2 linked regions of the Aggregicoccus sp. 17bor-14 genome follow. Each later gene encodes a partner of the first gene's protein in a complex. Links are inferred from orthologs where the notes say so. Each region holds a gene or a part of one and is shown on either strand. Other genes may lie near its edges.

Region 1 (5,390 bases):
CTGATGCGCAGGCACGTGGGGTAGCCGTTGCTCGGGCGCACGATGACGCCGCGGCGCAGCAGCTGCTCGTAGACCTCGCCCGCGGGGCGGTGCACGTCCGCGAGCACGAAGTTCGCGTGGCTCTGCGTGAGCGTGATGCCCAGCTTGGGAAGCTCCTGCTCGTAGTACGCGCGCCCCTGCAGGTTGTTCTCGCGGGTGCGGCGCACGTGCTCCGCGTCGTCCAGCGCCGCGACCCCGGCCGCCTGGGCGAGGTTCGTGAGGTTGAAGGGCATGCGGCCGCGCTGCACGTAGCCCGCGAGCTTCGCGTCCATCACGCCGTAGCCGAGGCGCACGCCGGCGAGCCCGTAGATCTTGCTGAAGGTGCGCAGCGCGATGACGTTCGGGTGCGTGCGGAAGTACTCGAGGCCGCTCGCGTACTCGCTCCAGTCCACGAACTCGAAGTAGGCCTCGTCGTAGACCACCAGCAGCTCTTGGGGCACCGCGGCGAGGAAGGCCTCGAACTCGCTGCGCGAGAAGGCCGTGCCCGTGGGGTTGTCCGGGTTCGCGAGGAACACCATGCGGGTGCGCGGGGTCACCGCGCGCGCCATCGCCGGCAGGTCGTAGCGGTGCCCCGCCTTCATCGGCACCTCGACGAAGGGCCGCCCGTGCGCCTGCGCGCTGATGCGGTAGGCCGGGAAGGAGCCCTGGGCGAGGAGGATCTCGTCCTCCGCCGTGGTGAAGGTGCGGATGAGCAGCTCGATGAGCTCGTTGGAGCCGCTTCCCAGCACCAGCTCCTCGGGCTTCACGCCCAGGTGCCCGCTGAGCTTGCGCACCAGCGTGAAGCTGGCCGCGTCCGGGTACAGGTGCACGCTCTTCGCGGCCTGCTGCATCGCCTCCACCGCGCGCGGGCTCGGGCCCAGCGGGTTCTCGTTGGAGGCGAGCTTGATGACGCCCTTGAGGCCGTACTCGCGCTCTGTCTCCTCGATGGGCTTGCCCGGGACGTACGCCTTGAGGGTCTCGATGTAGGGCTGGACGAGCGTTCGCATGGGAGGTCTCGGAGGCCTAGCGGCCGGTGAACACGCCCAGCTTGCGGAAGCGCTCGTAGCGGTCCTTGATGAGCTCGTCCGCGCTCATCCCCACCAGCTGGCCCAGGTGCTTGCGCAGCACCTTGCCCATCGCCTCGGCGGCCTTCGCGGGGTCGCGGTGCGCGCCGCCGGCGGGCTCGGGGATGACCTCGTCGATGACGTTCATCTCGAGCAGGTCCTTCGCCGTGAGCTTCAGCGCGTCCGCCGCCTTGTCGCTCTTGGTCGCGTCCCGGTAGAGGATGGAGGCGCAGCCCTCGGGGCTGATGACCGAGTAGATGCTGTTCTGCATCATCAGCACGCGGTTGCCCACGCCGATGGCCAGCGCGCCGCCCGAGCCGCCCTCGCCCACCACGGTGGAGATGACCGGCACCTTGAGCCGGCTCATCACCTCCAGGTTCACCGCGATCGCCTCCGCCTGGCCGCGCTCCTCGGCGCCCAGGCCGGGGTAGGCGCCCGGCGTGTCGATGAAGGTGAGGATGGGCTTCTCGAAGCGCTCGGCCAGCTCCATCAGCCGGCGCGCCTTGCGGTAGCCCTCCGGGCGCGGCATCCCGAAGTTGCGCGCCATGTTCTCCTTGGTGTTGCGCCCCTTCTGGTGGCCCATCACCAGCACCGGCTGCCCGTCCAGGCGCGCGAAGCCGCCCACGATGGAGGGGTCCTCTCCGAAGTGGCGGTCGCCCGCCAGCTCGCAGAAGTCGGTGAACAGGAGGTTCACGTAGTCCAGGAAGTACGGCCGCGCGTTGTGACGCGACAGCTGCGTGACCTGCCAGCGGGTGAGGTCGCTGAAGATCTTCGTCTGGAGGGTCTTCGCCTTCTTCTCGAGCTTGGAGATCTCCGAGCTGACGTCCACCGAGCCGCTCTCCGAGAGCGTCTTCAGTTCGTCGATCTTCTTCTCCAGCTCGATGAGCGGGCGCTCGAAGTCGAGCGCGTAGCCAGTGCCAGTCGCCATGGGCGCCGGAACTAGCACCCCCCTCCGGGCCTTTCAATGCACATGCTGTTACGCAGTGCGGCGCCGGAAGGGGCTGGGGGCGTGGCTGCTAGGCCGCCTTGATCTTCGCGGTGGCGCTCAGCGCGTACCACGCGGTGCGGAAGGCCTTGAGCTCGCGCAGGCCGGCCGGGTGGCGGCCCAGGGCGGGCGCCACCGTGACGGGCAGGCCGATCTTCTTCTCCACGGCCTTGGCCACGTTGAGCTCCACCTTGCGGCGGTTCTCGCACTTGGGGCAGGTGCTCTTGGGCAGCACGCGGTTCACCAGCACGCGCTCCACCTGCAGCTTGTGCTCCTTGAGGTACTCCACGAGCCGCTCGGTGCGCGCCGCCGCGAGCTCCTCGCCGCGGGTGACCACCACGAAGCGGCTCTCGCTCGGGCTGGCCAGCGCCGCCTCGAAGCGCTGCACGTGCTTGAGCATGGCGTTCACGTCGTCCGCGAGCTCGGCGAGCCCCTTGGTGCGGTACTTCGAGAGCAGCTCGGCGAGCGCCGTGAACCAGGCGCGCGCGGTGTGCGCGAGCTCCACCACGCGCACGCCCGTGGTGCTGGGGGACGGGTCCACCACGATGCGCTTGAAGCGCTCCTGCACCAGCGCGTCCGTGAGGCAGCTGAGCGCCGCGAGCTCGTCGATGCCCGGGGGCGCGCAGTCCAGCAGGTTGCGCAGGGCGGCGAGGTCCGCGGGGATGTCCTTCTCGCCCTTCGCAGGCACGCCGAAGCCCTTCTCGGCCTTCTCCTTGAGCCGCTTGCGCAGGGCGTTGAACCAGCCCGCCACGTCCAGCTCGCGCGCGTACAGGCCCTTGGTGCCCTTCACCTGGGTCTCGGTGTCGGTGAGCCGGCTCTGCAGCACGTCCGAGAGCGAGTGCGCGGGGTCCGTGGAGATGAGGAGCACGGGGCCCTCCTTCTCCGTCAGCGTCACCGCGGCGGCCGCAGCGCAGGAGCTCTTGCCCACCCCGCCCTGCCCCACGAAGAAGATGAGGCGCGTGGGCGGCAGCGGCGGCGCGGCGATGGGCGGCATGGACGGGGCGCGCACGAGCGCCGGGGGCCCCTCGGCGGCCGAGAACTCCAGCGCCTTGGTCTCCTTGCCCGCCTTCCACTCCTTCGCCAGCACCTTGAGGTCGTCCAGGCCGCGCGGCGCCTCCTCGCGCTTGGCGAGCAGCGCCACCGGCAGCGCCTTGTCCAGCAGGTGGTACTTGCGCACGTGGGGGGCCTGCAGGCCGCGGCGGCCCGCGCACGCGGGGCAGCCGGTGTGGTCCTCCACCTGGTTCACCACCACCTCGTTCACCGGGATGCCGCGCTCGCGCAGCTGCGCGTAGAGCATGCGCGTCTGGGCCTCGGCCACCGGCTCACCGAGCGTGACCAGGTGGAACGCCGAGCGGGTGCCGTCCTTGAGCAGCGCGAGCAGGCGCTCCACCCGGCTACCCACCTCGCCGAGGAAGCCGCCCGCGCCGGGGGCCTCCACGGGCTCGGCCTTCGCCGCCTTGCCCGCCTTGGCAGGCTTCTCCGGCACGCCCTTCACCAGGCCGAGGAACTTGCGCAGGCTCGTGGGCAGGTCGAAGAGGCGCAGCGTGTGCGCCGTGGGGGCCGCGTCCAGCACCACGCGGTCGAAGGTGCCCGCCTCGAGCAGCTCCACCACGTTGAGCAGGCCCACCAGCTCCTCGAGCCCGGGCACCGCCTGGCTGTAGAGCTTGCCCAGGTCCTCGTCGCTGAGCAGCTGGCCCTTCGTCGCCGCCTTCTGCAGCGCGGGCACGTACTGCGCGAGGAAGGGCTTCATCACGAGCGACGGGTCGAACTCGGCCGCGTACAGGCCGCCCTCGCCCTTGCCGGCGACGAGCTTCACGGGCTTGCCCGCGAGCTTCTTCTTCACCACGTCCGAGAGCGCGCCCGAGCCGTCCAGCGAGAGCAGCAGCACCTTCTGCTTCGGCGCGTCGTCCGCCAGGCGCATCGCGTAGGCAGCTGCCAGGGTGGTCTTTCCAGACCCGCCCTTGCCGCCGAAGAAGTGGAGAACGTGCGCGTCGCTCATTGCCCTGTGGCCTTCCTAACCCTCGCAGGCGGCGCCGGAGGCGCTGGCGGCTCAAGTGCCACAGCGCAGGCAGCCGGGATGCCAGGCGAGGAGACGGCCACCGGGCTCTCCGAGGGTGAAATAGGGCCCCAGAATCCCCCGCCGGGAGGCCAAAAGTCAAGCAGTGGCGCGGGTTTTCGCACCCCGGGCGGGGCGCGTGCGGGGCGCTCGCGGCGGGCGCCGGAGGGGCTCGCTGCAGGCGCCCGGAGAGGTGCCTAAAGGTGCGGAACCAGGGCAGAAGGGAGCACGGGCCGGACCCGCTCCCGGCCCGCGCAGGACCCCGGAAAACGCGGGGTCGCGGGCGCCCCGTCCGGCCGCCCTCCAGGCAGCACGGCGGACGCACGGCGCGGGCCCGGACGGCGGGCCCGCTCCGCGGGCTCAACCAGCGCTCCGCGCCGCTTCGCTCAGCGGGCGTCTCAGCGCACGAGGACGTTGGAGCTGCCGAAGCTGGCCGCCTCTACGCCCTTCACCAGGCTGTTCGGCTCGCCGGGGCCGCCCTGCTGGCGGGCCTCGGCGGCGTAGCGGTTGAGCTTGTTGTAGAGCGTCTTCTCGCTCACCCCGAGGCTCTCCGCGGTGCGCGCCTTGTTGTTCCCGTTCCGCTGCAGGCTGCCGAGGATGTACTCGCGCTCCACCGCGTCCAGGCTGAGCCCGTAGGGGAGCCGGAAGCTGTGGCGCTCGGGGCCCTTGCCGGCCATGTCGGGCGGCAGGTGCTCGCGCAGGATGAGCTCGCCGTCGCAGAGGATGACGGCGCGCTCCACCGCGTTGCGCAGCTCGCGGATGTTGCCCGGCCAGTCGTGGTTCTTGAGCATCTCCATCGCGTCCGGGTGCACGCCGGACACGCGCTTGGCGCTGTCGCCCTTGAACTTCTCCACGAAGTACTGGACGAGGATGGGGATGTCCTCGCGGCGATCGCGCAGCGGCGGCAGCGGGACCTGGAACACGTTGAGGCGGAAGTAGAGGTCCTCGCGGAAGCGCTGCGCCTTGATCTCGGCCTTGAGGTCGCGGTTCGTGGCGCACAGCACGCGCACGTCCACCTCGAGCTCCACCTTGCCGCCGAGCCGCCGCAGCCGCCCCTCCTCGAGCACGCGCAAGAGCTTCGCCTGCAGCTCGATGGGGATCTCGCCGAGCTCGTCCAGGAACAGCGTGCCGCCGTGGGCGAGCTCGAACACGCCGGGGCGGCGCTGGTCCGCGCCGGTGAAGGCGCCGCGCTCGTGGCCGAAGATCTCGCTCTCGATCAGCGTGGCCGGGATGGAGGCGCAGTTGATCGCGATGAAGGGCTTGTCGC
Region 2 (5,431 bases), on another replicon or contig:
CTTGTCCGCCACCACCCCGAACACCGCGTGTACGCGGCGCCCCGGATACTCGGCGTCGAGCGCGGCGAGCAGGGCCTGCACGCCCGCGGGGTTGTGCGCACCGTCCAGCAGCACGGTCGCCTGGGGGGCGAGCCCGAGGCCTCCGAGGCCTCCGAGGCCTCCGAGCTCTTCGAGCCGCCCGGGCCAGCGCGCCTGCAGGAGCCCCTCGCGCGCCGCGCGCGCGCTCACGCCCAGGCCGCGTTGCGAGAGCTGCTCCAGCGCCGCGAGCGCCACGGCCGCGTTCTGGCGCTGGTGCGGGCCGCGAAGGGAGAGCACCAGGCGCTCCAGGTGCCCGGAGGCGCTGCGGTAGTGCAGCCCCGCGCCCTGCCCCTCCATCGCGAAGTCGCGCCCCTCGAGCAGCAGCGGCGCGCCCACTGCGGCCGCGCGCGCCTCGATGACGGCGAGCGCCTCGGGCGCCTGGCGCGCGCACACCGCCGGCACGCCCGGCTTGAGGATGCCCGCCTTCTCACCCGCGATGGCCGCGAGCGTGTCCCCCAGCAGCGCCTGGTGGTCCATCGAGATGGGGGTGAGCGCGGTGACGAGCGGGCGCGCGGTGTTGGTGGCGTCCAGCCGGCCGCCCAGCCCCGTCTCGAGCACCGCCACGTCCACCGCCTCGCTCGCGAAGTGCCAGAGCGCGACCACCGTGCCGAACTCGAAGTAGGTCAGCTCCTCGGCGGCCCCGGGCGCGCGCTCGAGCACCTCGAGGATGCGCCTGCCCAGCACCGCGTCCTCGATCTCCTCGCCGTCCACCTGGATGCGCTCGTTCACGCGCACCAGGTGCGGCGAGGTGTAGAGCGCCACGCGGTGGCCCGCCGCGCGCAGCGCCGCGGCGGCGAAGGCGCAGGTGCTGCCCTTGCCGTTGGTGCCCGCCACGTGCAGCGCGGGGTAGCGGCGCTCGGGGTGGCCCAGCTGGGCGAGCACCGCCTGCACGCGCTCGAGGCCCAGGCGGATGGTGGAGGGCGAGAGGCTGGCGAGGAAGGTCAGCGCCTCGTCCGGCGTGCGCGGGAGCGGCATCGTCCCCGGCCCTCGCCTAGCCGAGCAGGCCGATGACCTGGGCGAGCTTCGTGCGCATCTCCTTGCGGTGCACGATGGCGTCGATCATCCCGTGCTCGAGGAGGAACTCCGAGCGCTGGAAGCCCTCGGGCAGCTTCTGGCGGATGGTCTGCTCGATCACGCGCGGCCCCGCGAAGCCGATCAGCGCCTTGGGCTCGGCGAGGATGATGTCGCCCAGCCAGGAGAAGGAGGCCGCGACGCCGCCCGTGGTCGGGTGCAGGAGCACCGAGACGTAGGGCTTGGTGCCGGTGCGGAAGCGCGCGATGGCCGCAGAGGTCTTCGCCATCTGCATGAGGCTGAAGATGCCCTCCTGCATGCGCGCGCCGCCCGAGGCGCTGAACACAATGGCCGGGCACTTGAGCTCGTGCGCGCGCTCGAACACGCGCGTCACCTTCTCGCCCACCACCGAGCCCATGGAGCCGCCCATGAACTCGAACACGAAGCAGCCCACCGAGACCGGGTGGTTCTCGATGCGGCCCACGCCGGAGATGAAGGCGTCGTTCTCGCCGAGCGCCTTGCGGGTACTCTTGAGGCGGTCCTTGTACTTCTTGGAGTCGCTGAAGCCGAGCGGGTCCTCGGGCTCGAGCTCCTTGTCGAACTCCTCGAAGCTGCCCTCGTCCAGCAACGCCTGCAGCCGGACGCGCGCGGGCCAGTTCATGTGGTGGCCGCACAGCGGGCACACGTTCCAGTTCTTCTCCAGCTCCTGGCGGTAGATGATCTCGTCGCAGCTCTCGCACTTGGCCCACAGCCCCTGCATGCGGCTGGGAGCGGAGCGGGTGTCCGCGGGCGCTTCGGTGTCCACGGCGATGCGGGGCTTCTTCGAGAACCAGGCGGCCATGGGGCGGCGGGTTAAACCGCCGGGGCCGCCTCCGTCAACCGTTCCCTCGTGCCGCGCTGCGCCGTCTTGCTACAGTCCCCACCGCCATGAGCGCCCCCTCCTCCCCGTCCGGTCCCCCCACCCCCGAGACTCCCACCGCGCCGTTGGTCGCCGCCGGGACGCCCCCCGCGGCCCTCGCCCCCGCGGCGGGCCACGGCAGCGCGCACGGCGCGGCGCACGCCGGGACCCACGGCGACGAGCCCCACCTGCACCCCGAGCACTTCACGCTCTCGCCCGACGTGGCCCGGCTCCCGCTCGCCCGCCGCCGCCAGCGCCTGGGCGCCATCCTGGTGGACCTCGCGCTGGTGGGCGTGCTCAGCCTGGCCTTCAGCTCGCTCGCGCTGCTCGCCGGGGCCTTCGCAGGCACCCTCCTCTACTGGGCAGCCGGCCGGCCCTTCGCGCCCACGTGGATGCGCCAGAAGACCACGCGCATCGCGCTCGCCTTCGCCCTCTGCATCGCCTTCATCGGCGTGGGGCGCATGGTCACGCGCGTGCACGAGAAGCAGGAGGCACAGGAGAAGGCCCGCGAGGACGAGGAGGAGATCGCCTCCGACGCGCGCGAGCGCGCCGAGGGGAGGCACGGCGAGTCCCCCATCACCTTCAACACGCTGGGCCTGGGCGCAGGCGAGCTGATGCGCCTGGCCACCACGACGAGCCCGGAGGAGGCGCGCGCGCTCGCCGAGAAGCTGGGCGCCCGGGTGAAGAAGGAGAAGGACCCTGCGCGCGCGGCCGGGATGCTGCTCGAGATGGTGGACAACGAGGACGTGCCCATCTCGGACGTCTCGCGCGCCGAGCTCACGCGCGTGCTCTCGCCGCTGGCGGGCGCCCCGGCGCAGCCCGTGGCCGCCCCGGCTGACGCGGCGGCGGCGGGCGCGGCCCCGGATCCGCACCTCGCGGAGCTCGCGACCCTGCAGCGGCGCAACCTCACGCTCGCGGCGCAGGTGGCGCGCCTGGACAAGACGAAGGACCGGCTGGAGGAGGAGCTCAAGGAGGCCCAGGAGGAGCACGGCATCCGCCACTTCCTCATGGTCAGCGTGCACGACCTGGGCTTCGGCATCGGCTGGAGCTACGTGTACTTCATCGGCTTCCTCGTGCTCTGGAAGGGCCACACCCCGGGCAAGCGCCTCTTTGGCATCCGCGTGGTGCGCATCGACGGCCGCCCCATGACGCTGTGGCGCTCCTTCGAGCGCTTCCACGGCTACGCCGCGTCCATGCTCACCGGCTTCATGGGCTTCATCCAGGTGATGTGGGACCCGAGCCGCCAGTGCCTGCACGACAAGGTGGCCGAGACCGTGGTGGTGCAGGACCGCCACCACGAGACCGACGCCGTCGTGCGCTGAGCCTCCGACGCCCTAGAACTCGAAGGTGTCGCCCAGCTCCAGCACCTCGACCGGCAGGTGTTTGAGCTCGCGCTTGAGCTCCGCCACGAAGGCCGGCTTGAGGTGGTAGAGCAGCACCTCGGCGCCGTTGCGGCGGAACTTGGCCAGCTCGGTGCCGAGCGTCTGCGGGGTGAGGTGCCCGGACACGTCCGCGAGCGCCTGCATCCCGTTGGGAAAGCTGGTCTCGAGCAGCAGCGCCTTGAGGTCCGGGGTCTGGTTGAGCACCTTCCAGAGGCGCTCGGTGGGCCCGGTGTCGCCGCTCATCGCGAGCGTGCTCTGCCCGTCCGAGATGACGAAGCCGCAGGACTCCACCGGGTGGCTCACCGGAACGCTGCGGACCTTGTAGGGGCCCACCTGGAAGGAGCTCCCGGCGCGGAAGGTCTTGATCTGCAGCACGGGCTTGCGGCGCGAGGGGATGCGCGTGAAGTCCGGCCACAGCGCGTCGTTGAACATGTTCTCGCGCAGCGCCCGGGCGCACTCGCGCGAGGCCCAGATGGTGACCGGCCGCTCGCGGCGCCCGATGACCAGGTCCGCGAGCAGCGGCAGGTCCTTCACGTGGTCGAAGTGGCTGTGGCCCACGAGGATGTGGTCCACCTTGCACAGGCGCTCGAGCGTGAGCGTGCCGGTGAGCGCGCCGGCGTCCAGCGCGAGCACGTCATCGACGAGGAAGCACGTGGTGCGGCACGTGGGCAGCTCCCCTCCATGACAGCCGAGCACTTGGAGCTTCACGCTAGAGGTCTCCGAACTTCCACTTCATCTCGAGGTACTGCAGGAAGTCCTGCAGGCGCGCCGTGTCGTAGACCGTGAGCCGGTCCCCGCTGCGCTCGATGAGGCCGGCGCGGGTGAGCCGGTCCAGCATGCTGCGGATGGCGGGCTCTCCCACGCCGATCTGCCGCGGCAGCTCGCGCACGGGCAGCTCGATCTCCACGCCCTCCTCGAGCGCCCGGCCGCGCGTCTGCGCCGCCTGGAGGATCTGGTGCACCACGCGGCTGGAGGGGTCGGAGAGCAGCAGGTTCTCGATCTGCGCGTCCGCCTCGCTCAGGCGCTCGGCGAGCTTCTTGATCATCCGCACCGCGATCTCGCTGTTGCCGCGGATCATCCCCTCGAAGGTCTTGGGGTCGATGACCAGCAGCTTCGCATCCTCGCTCACCGTGGCCGAGGCGTTGCGCGGCTTGTTGGAGATGATCGCCATCTCGCCGAAGAACTCGCCGGGCCCGAGCACCGCGAGCACCTTCTGCACGTCGCGCACCTGCTTGGAGATGGTCACGCGCCCCGACTGCAGGACGTACATCTCCTTGCCGGGCTCGCCCTCGCTGAAGAGGACCGTGCCGCGGGCGAACTCCTTGCCGAATCGCTGGAAGAGGGTTTCCTCGGCGCCCATGAAGTCTCCAGACTTAAGCTGCCCTCTTCCCGAGGGTCAAATAGAGGGTCAAATAAGTGATGGTGCGGCCTACTTGCGCGTGGCCGTGTACACCCCATCCCACCCGGGCCCCGGAGGCTGGGCCTTGAGCGCCTCGAGCTCCGCGAGGTAGCGGCGGCTCGGCGCATCCTCGGGCCACAGCTGCAGCACGCGCTCGAAGGCGCCCTGCGCCTCGTCGAACGCTTGCGCCTCGAAGTGGTCCACGCCGGCCTCGAACGCCCCGAGCGCCTCGGCGTCCGCGCCCTGCGCTTGGCCCAGCGCGCGCAGCTCGTAGATGCGCACCGGGCGGCGCTTGCCCTTCACGCGCACCGCGCCGAGCCGGCGCGCCACCACCTGCTCGCGCACCCGCTGCCAGGTGGCCTCGGAGATGAGCACGCGTGTCTCGTACTCCTTGTTCGTGCCCTCCAGGCGGCTCGCCAGGTTCACCGCGTCGCCCATCACGGTGTAGTTGAAGCGCCCGTGGGTGCCCATGTTGCCCACGTTCATGGGGCCGCTGTTGATGCCCACCCCGATGTCGAACTCGGGCAGCCCCTGCGCGCGCCACTGGGCCTTGAGCTCCTCGAGCTTCTCCAGGAAGCGCAGCGCCGCGCGGCAGGCGCGCAGCGCGTGGTCCGGCTGGTCCACCGGCGCACCCCAGAAGGCCATGATCGCGTCGCCGATGTA

What was found. Proteins that work in one complex are often made in the same cells at the same time.
Region 2: the proteins of FGE12_RS16820 (region 1) and accD are in contact, whole or in part, in a solved structure (PDB 8UXZ), measured with the Escherichia coli proteins. The link is inferred for Aggregicoccus sp. 17bor-14 from one-to-one orthologs.

Annotation. Positions count from the first base shown.
Region 1 is NZ_VJZZ01000008.1:165,612-171,001, forward strand. What follows is about bases 27-2,908. They hold FGE12_RS16820 (acetyl-CoA carboxylase carboxyltransferase subunit alpha), read right to left. Parts: upstream 2,011-2,908; coding sequence 1,042-2,010; downstream 27-1,041. Other genes in these bases: hisC (histidinol-phosphate transaminase), read right to left, coding at 27-1,025; FGE12_RS16825 (ArsA family ATPase), read right to left, coding at 2,099-2,908. Outside these bases: more of hisC, read right to left, coding at 1-26; more of FGE12_RS16825, read right to left, coding at 2,909-4,066; enhancer binding protein Nla6, read right to left, coding at 4,522-5,390. UniProt on the Escherichia coli protein: Component of the acetyl coenzyme A carboxylase (ACC) complex. First, biotin carboxylase catalyzes the carboxylation of biotin on its carrier protein (BCCP) and then the CO(2) group is transferred by the carboxyltransferase to acetyl-CoA to form malonyl-CoA.
Region 2 is NZ_VJZZ01000001.1:730,862-736,292, forward strand. Bases 1-2,990 are described here. They hold accD (acetyl-CoA carboxylase, carboxyltransferase subunit beta), read right to left. Parts: upstream 1,931-2,990; coding sequence 1,070-1,930; downstream 1-1,069. Other genes in these bases: FGE12_RS03220 (folylpolyglutamate synthase/dihydrofolate synthase family protein), read right to left, coding at 1-1,053; FGE12_RS03230 (RDD family protein), read left to right, coding at 2,017-2,990. Also shown: more of FGE12_RS03230, read left to right, coding at 2,991-3,309; FGE12_RS03235 (3',5'-cyclic-nucleotide phosphodiesterase), read right to left, coding at 3,322-4,077; FGE12_RS03240 (Crp/Fnr family transcriptional regulator), read right to left, coding at 4,079-4,729; FGE12_RS03245 (CHASE2 domain-containing protein), read right to left, coding at 4,799-5,431.